2 linked regions of the Pokkaliibacter sp. MBI-7 genome follow. The protein of the gene in region 1 interacts with the protein of each later gene in a pairwise test. Links are inferred from orthologs where the notes say so. Each region holds a gene or a part of one and is shown on either strand. Other genes may lie near its edges.

Region 1 (8,010 bases):
ATCTCAGGATCTGTCACGGAATATGGTGATGCCTGATCGTGTACTGTTTGAAGTTGCCAAGCGTAAACCCTTTAAACTCGAACAGTTGATGGGGATTGAAGGGGCTAGGGCTCATCTGGTCAAGCGCCATGGTAAAACGGTGCTGGCGATCGTAGAGGCGGTGCGGGCATTGCCTGACGAAGCCTTGCCGCCTGCGCTGCCCAAGCCGTTATCCAAATCTGCCCAGCAGAGACTAAATACCATTCGTGGGCGTATCGACACCGTTGCTGAACCATTGAACGTGCCGGTGGATATGCTGGCACGCAAGCGAGATCTTGAGGTACTGGCGCGTCGCCCCGAACTGCTGGCACTGCCTGACAAATGGCCTGTGGGCCTGCAAGGCTGGCGTGGAGAGTTGTTGAGCGAGTGTTTGAGCTCGTTGCGTTTTAATGAGTAGAAAAATGAAGCCTGTCCTCTGCAGTATTTATAAAAGCCCCAAGCGGGATGAAATGTACCTCTACGTGCTCAAGCAGGAGCAGTTTGCCAAAGTGCCAGAGTTGTTGCTGGAGCAGTTTGGCAAGCCTGTTCATGTGTTCGACATGCTGTTGAAGGCTGATCGTAAACTTGCTCGAGCGAAGGTCGAAGATGTGCTGGCGGCAATAGAGAGTCAGGGCTTCTTTTTGCAGATGCCCCCTCCCAAAGAGGCATACATGCTGGATAACTATCGAGCGCCGACAGAGGGTCGCTACTGATGTTGCGTGAGCATTTCTGGGATCAGTATTCCCTCGAAGAGCTGAACCACGATGAGTGGGAAGCATTGTGCGATGGTTGTGGTAAATGCTGCCTGCACAAGCTTGAAGATGAGGACACCGGTGAGATTTACCATACTCGGGTTGCTTGCAAGGAGCTGGACATCAAGTCTGGTGGTTGTATGCACTATGAAGACCGATTGTCACGTGTACCAGATTGTGTACAAATGACGCCGGAGCTTGTTCGTAGTGTCAACTGGCTGCATCCGTCGTGTGCGTACCGACGGGTTGCAGAAAAAAGAGGGCTGCCCGACTGGCATCCTCTCATTAGTGGCAAAGCTGCAACTAGCAAGACTGGGCGCATTAAACTGAAGCGGCTGGCTATCAGTGAGAGAGTGGTGCCTGTGGATGCCGACTGGGAATTGTTGATTGTCGATATCACTGACTTGTGATGTTCCGCAATAATTTCTTGTTGAGTGCTTGAAACGCCTTGGGGCTTTGGGTAAATTCTTTCGCGCGTTCATCGACTGATTCAAACATCTCTTTCAAATTTAGATGCTGTTCGGTCGATGTGAAAACTGAATTAATAATAGCTATATGCATCAAGAGTAGGGCTGACGTCCTCGCCAACCTGCCTAACCTGGGCAAGGTGGACTCCCGTAAGGGAGATGCGGCCAACTGGCAACCAAACAGGCCTTTCTCACGTCAGCTCTCATAAAACCATGGGAGCCTCAAATGCTAGATACCCCCACCACCGATTTCGACTCCTGCAGCAGCGACCTGAGTTCGCCTGTTTCAGCTCCCTTTACCTCTCCTCAATGGATTTTTCACCGCGAGCACAATTGTGCGCTCCGAATCTGGACCGCCGAAGGGAAGCGCAAGGATGCATGGGGATTGGCATGGGCGACTACTTTCCTCTATGTCGAGTATTGTGCGGGTAAAAATCGCCACGCCTATCGTTGTTACGAGTTTCGTTTTGGTATCTCAATTCAACAGTGGCTTGTAGATGTCTTTGAGCGTCAGTTGTTCGCTGATCTTAATGTTGCTGAAACACAGCGCTGGCAGCAGGCAGAGTCTGTGTAAATCACAGACTCTCAGCAATCCAATGAAGTCTGATAATCATAAATGCCGGTAGCTTGAGCTTTTTTTCTGATGCTCTAGGCGCTGCTATTCATCTTTGCTATAAGTTAGCCAGAAGAAATGTCTGGTAACAGACTACTTTCATGATCACCTTTCTTATGGGATGGATATGTTAGTGGGGATGGATGTGCGCGCTATACGTACTTGTTGTTCCTGGCTTATTGCTGCTTGTCTGGCATTCTCTGTCGGAAGTGCAATAGCTGCCCCCTCGGATGTGCGGCTGCTGGTCGATGTGTCCGGCAGTATGAAGCAGAACGATCCGAGCAATCTGCGTGTGCCTGCTGTTCAGCTGTTGGCACAGCTGATTCCTTCAGGCAGCCAGGCTGGATTCTGGAACTTTGGTAATCAGCCCTACACCTTAATGGCGCATGGCATGGTCAGTGAGGCCTGGCGCAAGGCGGCGGTACAGAGTGCTGATCGAATCACTAGTAGTGATCAGTGGACGGATATTGCCGCCGCCTTGAAGCAGGCGGCCGCGGCCAAAACGCAGGGTAGCATTCCCCAGCATATTATTTTGCTGTCAGATGGTATGGTCGATCTTGATCAGGACAAAGCCAGAAACGCGGCGTCCCGTAATGAAATTGTCGACTCTATTCTCCCGCAGCTGGCCAAAGCCGGCTTTCATGTGCACACCATCGCACTGTCTGATCAAGCAGATAAAGAACTGCTATCGTTGCTGGCTAAGCGCACCGGCGGCATGTTTGCCGAAGCGCGCAGTGCAGATGACCTTGCACGAATATTTGCACGTATTCTGGAAACGGCCGCGCCTGCAGAGCAGCTACCTCTGGTAGGTAATACCTTTGATGTGGACCGCACCATTCAGGAGTTCACGCTGTTAGCGTTCAGGGTGCCAACATCACCGGCACTGACCCTGACCACGCCTGACAAGAAAACCTACACCATGAGCCAGCATGACCCGAATGTACGCTGGTATCACGACCAGGGGTACGACATCGTCACCGTGCGCAAGCCGGAAGAAGGAAAATGGTCTCTGAAGGCAGATGTCGATCCACAAAATCGCGTCACCATCGTGAGTGATTTCAATCTGAACGTAGAGCCTTTGCCTGCATCGGCCTATCTTGGAGAGAAGCTTGACCTGAAATTCTCGTTCCAGGAGAAAGGCAAGAATATCGTTATCCCTGCCTTTCACCAGATCATGGAAAACAGCCTGAGGGTGCTGTTCCCTGACTCGCAATTGCAGATCTACAAGATTGGTACTGAGTATCTGCAACTCCCTGAAGGCGTATATGACAAGCCGCTGGATATGCTCACGCAGCCAGGGCAGTACGAGCTGAAAGTAGTGGTGGATGGCAAGACCTTCCGTCGACTGGTATCGATGCCGATCACCATTCATGCGCCACTGGAGTTGAAGGGTAAAGCTGATACCACTGATGGCAACGCGAAAATTGTGGTCGAGGCCAGACCTGATACGGATGCCCTCAAGCCGGAAGCCAGTCAGGTCAAGGTGATCATGACAGATAAGGACAACAAACAAACCAGTGCCAACATGGTGTGGATGCCGGAAGAGAAGCGCTGGGTCGCTGAGCTGAAGCCAGAGCAGCAGGGCGATGTCACTATCAAAGCCGAGGTCAATGGCCAGCTTCAGGACGGTAAGGCGATATCGTTCTCTCCGCCGCCAGTCGAAGTAAATTTTGCTGTTGAAAATGCGCCCAAGATCGAAAAGGCTAACATCGAGACACAGGTTGCTTCAGGCATGGCAATAGAGCAGCCCATGGTCGCCTCTCCTTCTCCCGCCGCTGCGGAAAAAGAAGTGTCTGATCCCAGTGGTGTAAAAATCACCAATGAGAAAGGGGAAGAGGTGAAAGCGCCAGAGCAGCCTCCAGAGCCTCCTGCAACGATAGAAGAGGAGCAGGGCACCAACTGGATTCTGATTGGCAGCATTGTCGGTATTAACCTGTTCCTGGTCGCAGGTGGCATACTGGCGTTCCGTGCGCTGATGAAGCGCAAGAAAGCCAAAGATGCGGCAGAAGATCAGCAGGTTGTTTAACCTCCATCCCGGAGTTGGGTACTAATGTGTGAATTGCTTGGCATGAGTGCCAATGTGCCAACCGATATATGCTTCAGCTTTACCGGTTTGATGCAGCGTGGTGGGGGAACAGGCCCCCACCGTGATGGTTGGGGAATTGCGTTCTATGAAGGCAAGGGGTGTCGTACCTTCCATGACCCTGGTCCCAGCGTCAACTCAGAGATTGCGCGTCTGGTGCAGCGTCATCCGATCAAAAGCCATATTGTCATCAGTCATATCCGCCAGGCCAATGTAGGGCAGGTATGTCTGGAGAACACACATCCTTTCAGTCGTGAGCTGTGGGGGCGTCATTGGACCTATGCGCACAATGGGCAGCTGACGGCAGAGGTTTTCAGCTGGCCTGTCGATATCTACCAGCCTGTCGGCACTACTGACAGCGAACAGGCATTCTGCTGGTTGCTGGGGCAGATCAGACAACAGTTTCCGCAGCCTCCGGCAGATGAAATACAGCAGCAAAGACTGAATGATCTGATCAGGCGGTGCTGCGATCAGCTGCGCGGTCTGGGTGTGTTCAACATGATGCTGAGCGATGCAGAGCGTCTGTACGTATACTGCACGACCAAACTGCACTGGATCACCCGTCGTGCACCTTTTGGCCAGGCGGTGCTCTCAGATGCTGATCTCAGCGTCGATTTTGGTACAGAGACCACTCCCAATGATGTAGTGACGATGATTGCGACGATGCCTCTGACCACCAATGAAGTTTGGCAACCTCTCCATGTTGGTGAGTTACTGGTCTTTCGATTAGGGCTGATAGAGGCTCATTTGGGGCGCGAAGAGTAGTCTTAGTTACTGGCTGGATGACGGTGACGAGAGAAAAGAGCAGGAACTGCAGTGGTCAGCTATTTCCGGATAGCTTCTTAGCATCTTTTCCCTCATCGCCGGGGTTAAACCACCGTTGTGGCCATGAGGCCTCTGTTCGTTGTAATAGCTCATCAGGTAGTCACCGATATCCTTGGTCGCCTGATCCGGCTGGTGTATCCACACTTCGGCACCCACTCACTTTTCACACTGCGAAAGAGCCGCTCCATAGGTGCATTGACGCTCCTATGTCAAGGCACCCGTACTGATTCTGCCAGGTCCGCAAGGTCAGCGTCGTATCCACAGTGGCAGACATCGCCCAGCCCACCACTCGACGGGCATAAAGGTCCATCACAACAGCAAGATAGGACCACTGCTCACCCGTCCATATGTAGGTGATATCGCCACACCACACCTGATTGGGCTGCACGGTATCAAAAGCACGATCCAGACGATTCGGCACCACCGCATGCATCTGCCGGGCCTGCTTATAACGATGTCTCTCCGGTTGACGGCTCATGAGACAGGCTTCCCTTACGGAAGAGCCTTTCTCGGTCACTAACGCGATGGCCTCCAGTTTGAACTCTGGCGTAAAGGGCTGACGACGTTTGCTCATAAACAAGACACCTCACTGAGCGCGTTAGAATAACGCTTTACTGAGTGTCCGAAATCATTGAGCCACTACACTCCAATGTAGTTACTTAGCGTGGGCGAGGAGGGCGATGGAGCTAACAATCTGCCCTAATGTGTGGGGGAGGGCGCTGTTATTAGCCGACATCTGCAGAAACCACCTGATTCGTGAAGTTGATGACTCTTGTCCATAATCAGCACACCCTTCCGGCGCAATCTGGATTGTTTGTAAGTTTGTATATATATTGCGTTGCATTCTGTAGGCCCTGCATCAGTGGAGCCGGTCAATGGGCGTGAAGGCATCGCAGTACAGCCTCCGTCAGCTAACAAAAGGAGTAGTGGTAATGAATAAATGGATAGGTATCGGCGTTCTCGCTGTCGCAGTGGGAGCGGGTGTGGCTTGGCAGCAAGGATGGCTGAATACCACTTCCATGTCTGCCAAGGTCAATATGACCGACTACGTACCGGCCGATACTGTGTTCTACGCTGGTGGTACTGCGGATGCCAAAGCCTTCGAGTACCTGCGTAATATGGATATCTTCCGCGGCATGCAGGGTGACCTGGATTCAATGCTGGCGGACATGGATAAGGGCGAGTTGAAGGACAATCCGACCGTCCGTTTCATCAAATACCTTGCTGTTGACCTGTTCGGCAATATGACCACTTACGGTGAGCTGGTTGATCACTACGGTATCGATGTCAGCAAACCACAAGCTCTCTACATGGATGGCGTTGTACCTGTCATCCGTATCAGTCTGGCCAACCAGGAAACCTTCTGGAAGGCATTCAATGAAGCCTCTGAAAAGAGTGGACTGAAAGCACAGCAGGAAACCGTTCAGGGCCACACATTTACCCGCTGGCGTTTGACACCTGAGGGCGAAGCCAAAACGGCTGATCTGGTGGTGAGTGTCGAAAATGGCATTGCTACAGTGACCGCGTTCTATTTCAAGGATACCGAGCAGTCCAGGCTGCAACGGCTGGCTTATGTGAAGCCGCAGAAGTCACTGACTGACAGTGGCGAAATCGCCGAATTGTCCAAGACCTACGGATGGACGGGTTCTACTGTGGCGATGCTGAATATCAAGCGGCTGGCTGAAGGCATCCTGTTGCCAGACAGCAACGGTTTCGGACGCGAACTGAATGCCATCCTGACGGATGGTGGCAAGCCTTCCCCCGTGGCAACCCGCTTTACTGCCGAATGCCGTCAGGAAATGGCCGGCCTTGCAGGCCAGGTGCCGCGTCTGATGTCGAGCTATCTGCCAGCGGTAGAAAAAGACGGCAAAATGACACAAAGCAGCCCGCTGCTGCTTGAAATCAAGAATGCGCCCACTCTGGCCAGCCTGCAAAAACTGCGCGGGCATATTCCTGCACACACCCTGGATGCCAATGGCCAGATCGTCGGTTTCGGTCTGGGGCTGGATGTTAATAATCTGGTACCTGCTACTACCGAGCTTTGGAATGCTTTCACTCAGGCCAAGTTCAGCTGCCCTGAGCTGGTTGAAGCTCAGCAGCAGATGGCCAGTGTCAGCCCCGCCTATCTGGGGATGGCGACGGGGATGCTGCAGGGCGTAAAAGGGGCAGGTTTCTCCCTTTACGATCTGGTGATGTCTAAAGACAGCCCCATCCCTGAGAAGTATTCCTTCCTGCTCAGTATTGCCACCGAGAACCCGCAGATGCTGCTGTCCATGCTGAGCAGTTCTCCGTTTGGTGCCATGGTGCAGATTCCGGCCGACGGCAGTATCGCTGATGTTGATCTGTCTGACGTTGCTCCCGGTCTGAAAATCAAGGCTGGGGTGAAAGGGAAGTTCATTGTTGCTTACGCTGGTGAGCCTGCACAGAAGGCAGTGGATACGCTGGATAAGGAAACCATCGATGCCAATGGCATGCAGAGCCTGTCGTTCAACTACCCGAAAGTGGCTCAGCTGGTTGATCAGCTTCCCGGTATGGTGACTGATGCCATGTCCAATGAGATGGGCAGTGGCTGCGTGCAGAAAGCGACGCTGGCGCACATGCTGCGTCTGCCCGCTGTCATCAGCTATAACGCTGACTTCAGCAAGGATGGCCTGTTGGCGAACACCGCCATGACACTGACCAAAGAGCAGCCAGAGAAAGCGATCTCTCCGGTGGGCAAGTTCAACGTTTATGATCAGACCTTCGACTGCGCTCAGGGCGACATGGTGGGTAGCGAAGAGATTCGCGCTGATGGCACGGGTTCGTACGTCATGAAAGACGATGCTGGCCAGTGTGATCTGTCCAAGATCGACTACAAATGGACCCAGAAAGGCAGTGCCATGGTCATGAGCGAGGGAAAATCCACTCACCGCGACAGCTGTGATGCAGAGTGGACTGCGCCTGAGCCCTACACCGCGCGCTGCACCCTGATGCCTGCCGATAAGGGCTTCAAGTGCCTGTACATGGAAGAGGAAAGCCAGAGCCTCTACCACTATCAACCCGCTCAATAAAGTAACCTTCCCAATAACGTACCCGGTAGCAGGCGTGCTAACGGGTACGGAAGCACACAATACAAAAAGCCGGTGGATTCACTCCATCGGCTTTTTGCTTTTCTGCCGCAGCGTATACGGTCAGTCGCCCAATGGCTGACTGTCATCGTCGTGATCGCGGTATGCAATTAGCTGATGCTTGATCCGACGGATGTTTTCCAGA
Region 2 (6,032 bases), on another replicon or contig:
CCTCCGTATTGACCCGCCGCATTGGAGTGAGCCCGCTCATGATCTTTAACCTGCTGATCACGCGACTGCAGCTCATCCACCTGCTGCTGATCTGCCGTTGATAATTGCTCACCAACGGTTGATGTATTGCCAGATGTTTTAGCGGCATTGGTGGCGATACGCTCTTTTGCGCGTAGCTCCCCCTCCCTGTCCTGCAATAAGCTGGAGCCCTGTCCGGAAGACTGCTGCTGATTCTGTGAGCCATTATTTAACGGAGGCGCAGTAACCTGCTGGGCGACTGTCAGCTCAGTAAGATTAGCTGCTGCCTGAGGAGCAGGCGGCGTTGAAGCAGTAGTGGGTTGATAGGTCAGCCCCAGGCTTGAAATCAGCACGGATGACCTCGTAGCGAGTTAAACCTTAATATCCAGCAATGTTCCTAAGGTTGAATTTTGCGCTTCCAATACCTTGGCGCCAGCCTGAACCAAAACTTTTGCTTCAGGCAAGCTCAGCAAACCATCCTCAACCGAAGCAGAACCCTGATCGTTACTGAGGCCGTTGCCCGAGCTAGCGGAACTATCACTGACCGAACCTTGCGCAATCTGTGCCCCCGCCTGATCCAGCTGTGCCAGACCTCGCTGGATACCCAGTTGCCCATAGGTGAAAGTACTGCCCTGAATCTGCATTGAATATCACCTCATATTCTGAACAAATTTTAGCCAACACCGACTAAATGTAAAGGTTGCAGATTGAGGAAGGGTGCCGCGTTTTCTGTACTGACCTGCTCCAGCCATGGAATTCTGCCCAGGCACGGTGCAGGCATTGTTGCCTGAAGAGTTGCAATATTTTCCTGCTGATAAGGCATATCAGGATCTACATGGTTTACCACCCAGCCAGCCAGCATCAGACCTGCCTGGCGGATCGCGCTGACGGTCAGGCTGGCATGATTCAGACAACCGAGACGCAACCCGATAACCAGTACAACAGGCCAGGTATGCTGCACCACCCAGTCCGATAGCATCTGCCCCTGATTATTCAATGGCAGATGCCAGCCACCTGCACCCTCAATCAGAGTGAACTGTGCCTTTTGTGCCAGCACGGGCTGCAACGCCTGCTCCACCGACGTCACACTCAGATGCTGCCCATGCAGTTCAGCCGCGATATGAGGCGCAATGGCCTCGGGGAAACGCAACGGGTTATGCAGCGCGTAGTCCAGTTGCGGCCAGCTTTGCTGCTGCAGGCTCAGCGCATCACGATTGCGCCAGCCACCATCCTGTTGTTCGCAGCCAGAGGCAATGGGTTTGATACCCAGGGTTGTCAGCCCCATCTGACGCGCTCGCCAGAGCAACGCAGAGGACACCAGCGTCTTACCCGCATCGGTGTCAGTACCAGTAACAAAAAAAATCGACATGAACTCACCCGGTTGTCGTACGTAATAAAAACCAGTCAGAAATGCACTACAGTGGATTGCAGGGCTTCTGCAGATACGCATAGAACACATCATAGGTCACGGTCAGAGCATCACCGGAACACACTTGTTCATAGGCCTGCTCCAGCGCCTGCAGTCGCTGACGTCCCGCTAGCGCTCGGCCACGATGCACCTCTGCCGCATCAGTATGGCTGGCACCCAGCTGTTTCAGATCACGCATGACCTGCCTGGCACTGTCGTACAAGGCCACGCTGTCACGGGCCTGCCAGTGTTGATTTACCCAGTCATGACCAGCAGCCTGCTGCCAGCAAGCTAAACTGGCGAAGCGATTGACGTGTTCCTCCTGATCGACCGCTGCCCAGGCAGCTCGTAATTCCCACAAGGTACGGGGGCCCAACGTGGTCAGGCACAGCCAGCCTCCCGGCCTCAGTACGCGCCACACCTCGGCAAACATCCTTGCGGGATGATGACACCATTGCACTGCCAGACTGGAAACAACCGCATCAGCACAGCCCTCTTGCAGCGGCAGCGCTTCTGCATCCGCATTCACATAGGCGTCAGCAGATGCCAGATGACGCGCCTGCTGTAGCATTCCCTGGGCAATATCCAGTGCCAGCACCTGCAGCCCATCCGGCAAATGGCGGCTGACGTACCCTGTCCCGCAGCCCATATCAACTACCCGGCCAGACAAATGAGGCAAGCCCGCCAGCAAACGTCCTGCGATCTCCCGCTGCAGAACAGCTGCCTGATCATAGCCGGCAGCGGCACGGCTGAATTCACGGGCAATGTTCTGCTTATGCATGCGCACTCTTTCCCGATAAGTCCAGCCATGCGGTATCAGGCCAGTGCAGCAGATGCCCCTGATCTGGTAACACATCCACTACCGTCATCGCACCGTTAAGAACTTCGGCAATCTGCGAAGGTACCAGACCATCGCACGCCCCCAAATAGTGGCGCTGCGGTACCATGACCTCCGCCCAACGCTGGCAGCAGTCATCTGCCAGCCACTGTAACTGCCGAGACAGACTGATCAGCTCCTCGCTGCTCAGCCCAAGATGATAGTCACGTAACATGGCCAGCAAGGTTCTTCCTTGTGGATGAGACTGAGCTACCATACCGGCAAAGCGCCGAAGCGTCGGTAGAGGCTGCTGCTCCATGGCATCAATGAACTGATCAAACACATCAGGCGACATGCCCGGTGCATTTGCTGTGGCCACAAAGCTGGGGCTGGCGGCCAGCGTGACAGCCAGAGCAATACGTTCAGGCGCCTGCACAGCTGCCTCCATCAGCAGCCGACCACCCAGTGACCAGCCCAGCCAGTTTGCCCTTTCAGGTGCCTGAGCCAGTATGCTGTTGGCCGCCTCGGCCAACGTACCGGCATGACGGTCAGGTGAGAGAAGGTGCACAGTACCCTGTGGTGATAGCCGCTCTACTACACTGTGCCAGAGATGGTCAGGCATCGCCCAGCCATTGATCAGCACCCACTCAGTCATGATCGCTCACCTCTCGCCAGCTGCGTTCCAAGGCATGCAGCAGACGATCCAGTTGCTGATCGGTATGTGCTGCCGTCAGTGTGATACGCAGCCGAGACATGCCAGCAGGCACCGTAGGTGGACGGATTGCCGTGACCCAGATGCCCTGTTGCAGCAGGCTTGCAGAGAGCGCCATCGCCCGTGCCGCAGAGCCTACCAGCACAGGCTGAATGGCGGTCTGTGAGGGCATCAGTGTCAGCCCCATGACTTCAGCCTCATGACGAAAGCGTCTGATCAGATGCTGCAAATGCAGTCTTCGCTCAAGCTCCTGCTGCACAATACGCAGCGCCTGACGTCCTGCTGCCGCTACTGCGGGAGGCATTGCTGTGGTGTAGATATAGGGGCGGGCAAACTGAATCAGCGCCTCAATCAAGGTCTCGCTACCCGCGATAAAAGCACCGGCACAGCCCAATGCCTTACCCAGGGTTGCCATCAGTACAGGCACCTGCTGCTGATCAAGCTCACAGGCCTCAACTAATCCAGCACCGCGCGCTCCCAGAACCCCAAAGCCATGGGCATCATCCACCATCAACCAGGCTTGCTGGTCATGGCATAGCTGCGCCAGCTCATTCAATGGCGCGACATCACCATCCATACTGAAAACACCATCTGTCACCACCAGCTTGTGCGACTGCGTCGCCTTGCTCAGACGACTGGCCAGATTGTCGATGTCATTGTGCAGATAGCGCTGAAAGCGCGCGCCGCTGTTCAGGCCAGCGTCCAGCAGGGAGGCATGATTCAGGCGGTCTTCAAACACGGCAGACTGATCATCCAGCAGTGCACTGATGGCACCCAGATTGGCCATGTAGCCGGTAGAAAACAGCAGGGCTCGCTGTCGTCCGGTGAATACCGCCAGCTCTTCTTCCAGCGCATGATGCTCAGCACTATGACCGCTGACCAGATGAGAAGCGCCGCTACCAACACCATAACGCTGCACCGCCTCGATGGCGCTTTGCTTCAACCGTGGATCATTGGCCAGACCCAGATAGTCATTGCTGCAGAACGCCAGATAGCGCTGCCCCTCCAGCACGACCTCTGGTTGCTGTGCACCTTCCAGAGTCCTGCGCTGGCGATAGAGATGCTGCTGCTGACGCTCCTTCAGGCGAGCCTGCAGATTGAATGCATCCATCATGATTACTGCAGGGTAGCTGCGGCCTGTGCCTGAGGAGCACCGGCATCATGGTAGAGGCTGGCCTGCTGTTGCTGGCGTACCTGCTGCAACAATGCCTGTTCGTGCGCCTCATCAGATAACCCTTCACGGCTTTCAGGTGTGATCCCCAGTTTCCTGAACAGCACTTTGTCTGCATGCGCCTCTGGGTTAGGCGTAGTCAGCAGCTTTTCGCCATAGAAAATGGAATTGGCACCCGCCATGAAACACAGTGCCTGCACCTGCTCATTCATCTTTTCGCGCCCGGCCGACAGTCGCACATGTGAGCGTGGCATCAGGATCCGCGCTACCGCGATGGTGCGGATAAAGTCGAAGGGGTCCAGGTCTTCAACTTCTGCCAGAGGCGTACCCGCCACCTTGACCAGCATATTGATCGGCACACTTTCAGGATGATCAGGCATATTGGCCAGTACCCGCAGCAAGCCGATGCGATCCTGCAGACTTTCGCCCATCCCCATGATGCCGCCACAACAGACCTTCATACCGGCGTCGCGCACATGACTGAGGGTATCCAGTCGCTCCTGATAGGAACGGGTAGTGATGATGCTGTCATAGAACTCTGGCGAGGTATCGAGGTTGTGGTTGTAGTAATCCAGCCCGGCCTCCGCCAGCTCACCTGCCTGATCGCGATTGAGCGTGCCGAGTGTCATACAGGCCTCCAGCCCCATAGCTTTGACACCGCGCACCATCTCCAGCACGTAAGGCATGTCACGCTGGGTCGGATGTTTCCAGGCAGCCCCCATGCAGAAACGGCTGGCGCCGCTGTCCTTGGCTCTGGCGGCCTCCTCCAGTACCTTCTTCACTTCCATCAGTTTCTGTTTTTCCAGACCGGTGTCGTAATGCGCACTTTGCGGGCAGTACTTACAGTCTTCAGGGCAGGAACCGGTTTTGATCGACAACAGGGTGCTGACCTGCACCTGATTGGGATCAAAGTACTGACGATGGGTTGTTTGAGCCTGAAACAACAAATCATTGAAAGGCTGCTCAAACAGAGCGCGGACTTCGCCCTCGGTCCAATCATGGCGAATGACAGTGGTTGACATCGTGCAGTGCTCCGCAAAAGTAAACGTACTTGCCCCTGCACTGCAGGTCTGGTCAGCACGGCAGCGATTCCGCAGGGGCATCAGGAATACCGCCATCTTAATCAGCTCAGGGAATGAGTCAACCAATGAAAAACAACAAGGTTTACCTCAGATCGATTTTTAACCAGCTATTTTACCCATGCATCCTTTGCAGGAGTCATCCCCGCACCCCAGCAGGCTTGCTCTGTACTGGCTGTCAGCAGGATATGCCCTCCAACCGGCCTGCCTGTCTGGGCTGCGCCTTGCCTCTGGAGGCACAGAGTACAACGGGACTGTGCGGTCAGTGTCTGAAACAGGCGCCACTGTATAACCGGGTCTGGAGTCCATGGCGTTATGAAACGCCACTGCCATATCTGATTCGCCGCTGGAAATATCAGGCTGACTTCAGTGCAGGTCGGCTGCTGGCCAGCCTGATGCTAGGCGCCTGGCAGGAAGCAGAGCTGCAGCTTCCAGAGGTCTTGCTGCCGGTACCCATGCACCGCCAGCGTCTGCAGCAGCGCGGCTTCAATCACAGCCTGTGGCTCGCGCAGTATCTGTCCCGGCATTTGCAGATCAAGGTCGACACCCACTATCTGCAGCGCACGCAGGCCACTGCCACACAACAAGGCCTGAGTGCCCGGGCCCGGCGGCGCAATCTCCGCTCAGCCTTTGCGCTGCGCGGTAATCCCGGTTACCGTCATGTAGCCGTAATTGATGACGTCATGACGACCGGGGCGACCGCCAACGCCATTGCTGCACTGTTGCGCAGCCAGCAGATCACCCGACTGCAACTGTGGTGTCTGGCCCGGACGCCCCATCACTGACCGATAGCAACGATTTTCAGGCCCCGGCAATTTGCTTGAGCT

Evidence for each region.
Region 2: the proteins of QCD60_RS21040 (region 1) and bioB interact in binary tests that used the Escherichia coli proteins (3 or more experiments, as listed by UniProt). The link is inferred for Pokkaliibacter sp. MBI-7 from one-to-one orthologs.

What each region holds. Positions count from the first base shown.
Region 1 is NZ_JARVTG010000002.1:297,504-305,513, forward strand. What follows is about bases 2,974-5,799. They hold QCD60_RS21040 (class II glutamine amidotransferase), read left to right. Parts: upstream 2,974-3,900; coding sequence 3,901-4,698; downstream 4,699-5,799. Other genes in these bases: QCD60_RS21035 (VWA domain-containing protein), read left to right, coding at 2,974-3,876; QCD60_RS21050 (hypothetical protein), read left to right, coding at 5,691-5,799. Also shown: rnd (ribonuclease D), read left to right, coding at 1-436; QCD60_RS21020 (YcgL domain-containing protein), read left to right, coding at 441-731; QCD60_RS21025 (YcgN family cysteine cluster protein), read left to right, coding at 731-1,180; QCD60_RS21030 (hypothetical protein), read left to right, coding at 1,464-1,811; more of QCD60_RS21035, read left to right, coding at 1,990-2,973; more of QCD60_RS21050, read left to right, coding at 5,800-7,808; QCD60_RS21055 (MurR/RpiR family transcriptional regulator), read right to left, coding at 7,929-8,010.
Region 2 is NZ_JARVTG010000001.1:1,405,062-1,411,093, forward strand. What follows is about bases 3,111-6,007. They hold bioB (biotin synthase BioB), read right to left. Parts: upstream 5,149-6,007; coding sequence 4,072-5,148; downstream 3,111-4,071. Other genes in these bases: bioF (8-amino-7-oxononanoate synthase), read right to left, coding at 3,111-4,066; QCD60_RS06410 (ComF family protein), read left to right, coding at 5,274-5,990. In the rest of the region: QCD60_RS06375 (putative metalloprotease CJM1_0395 family protein), read right to left, coding at 1-371; QCD60_RS06380 (hypothetical protein), read right to left, coding at 390-662; bioD (dethiobiotin synthase), read right to left, coding at 692-1,387; malonyl-ACP O-methyltransferase BioC, read right to left, coding at 1,434-2,207; QCD60_RS06395 (alpha/beta fold hydrolase), read right to left, coding at 2,200-2,898; more of bioF, read right to left, coding at 2,891-3,110. UniProt on the Escherichia coli protein: Catalyzes the conversion of dethiobiotin (DTB) to biotin by the insertion of a sulfur atom into dethiobiotin via a radical-based mechanism.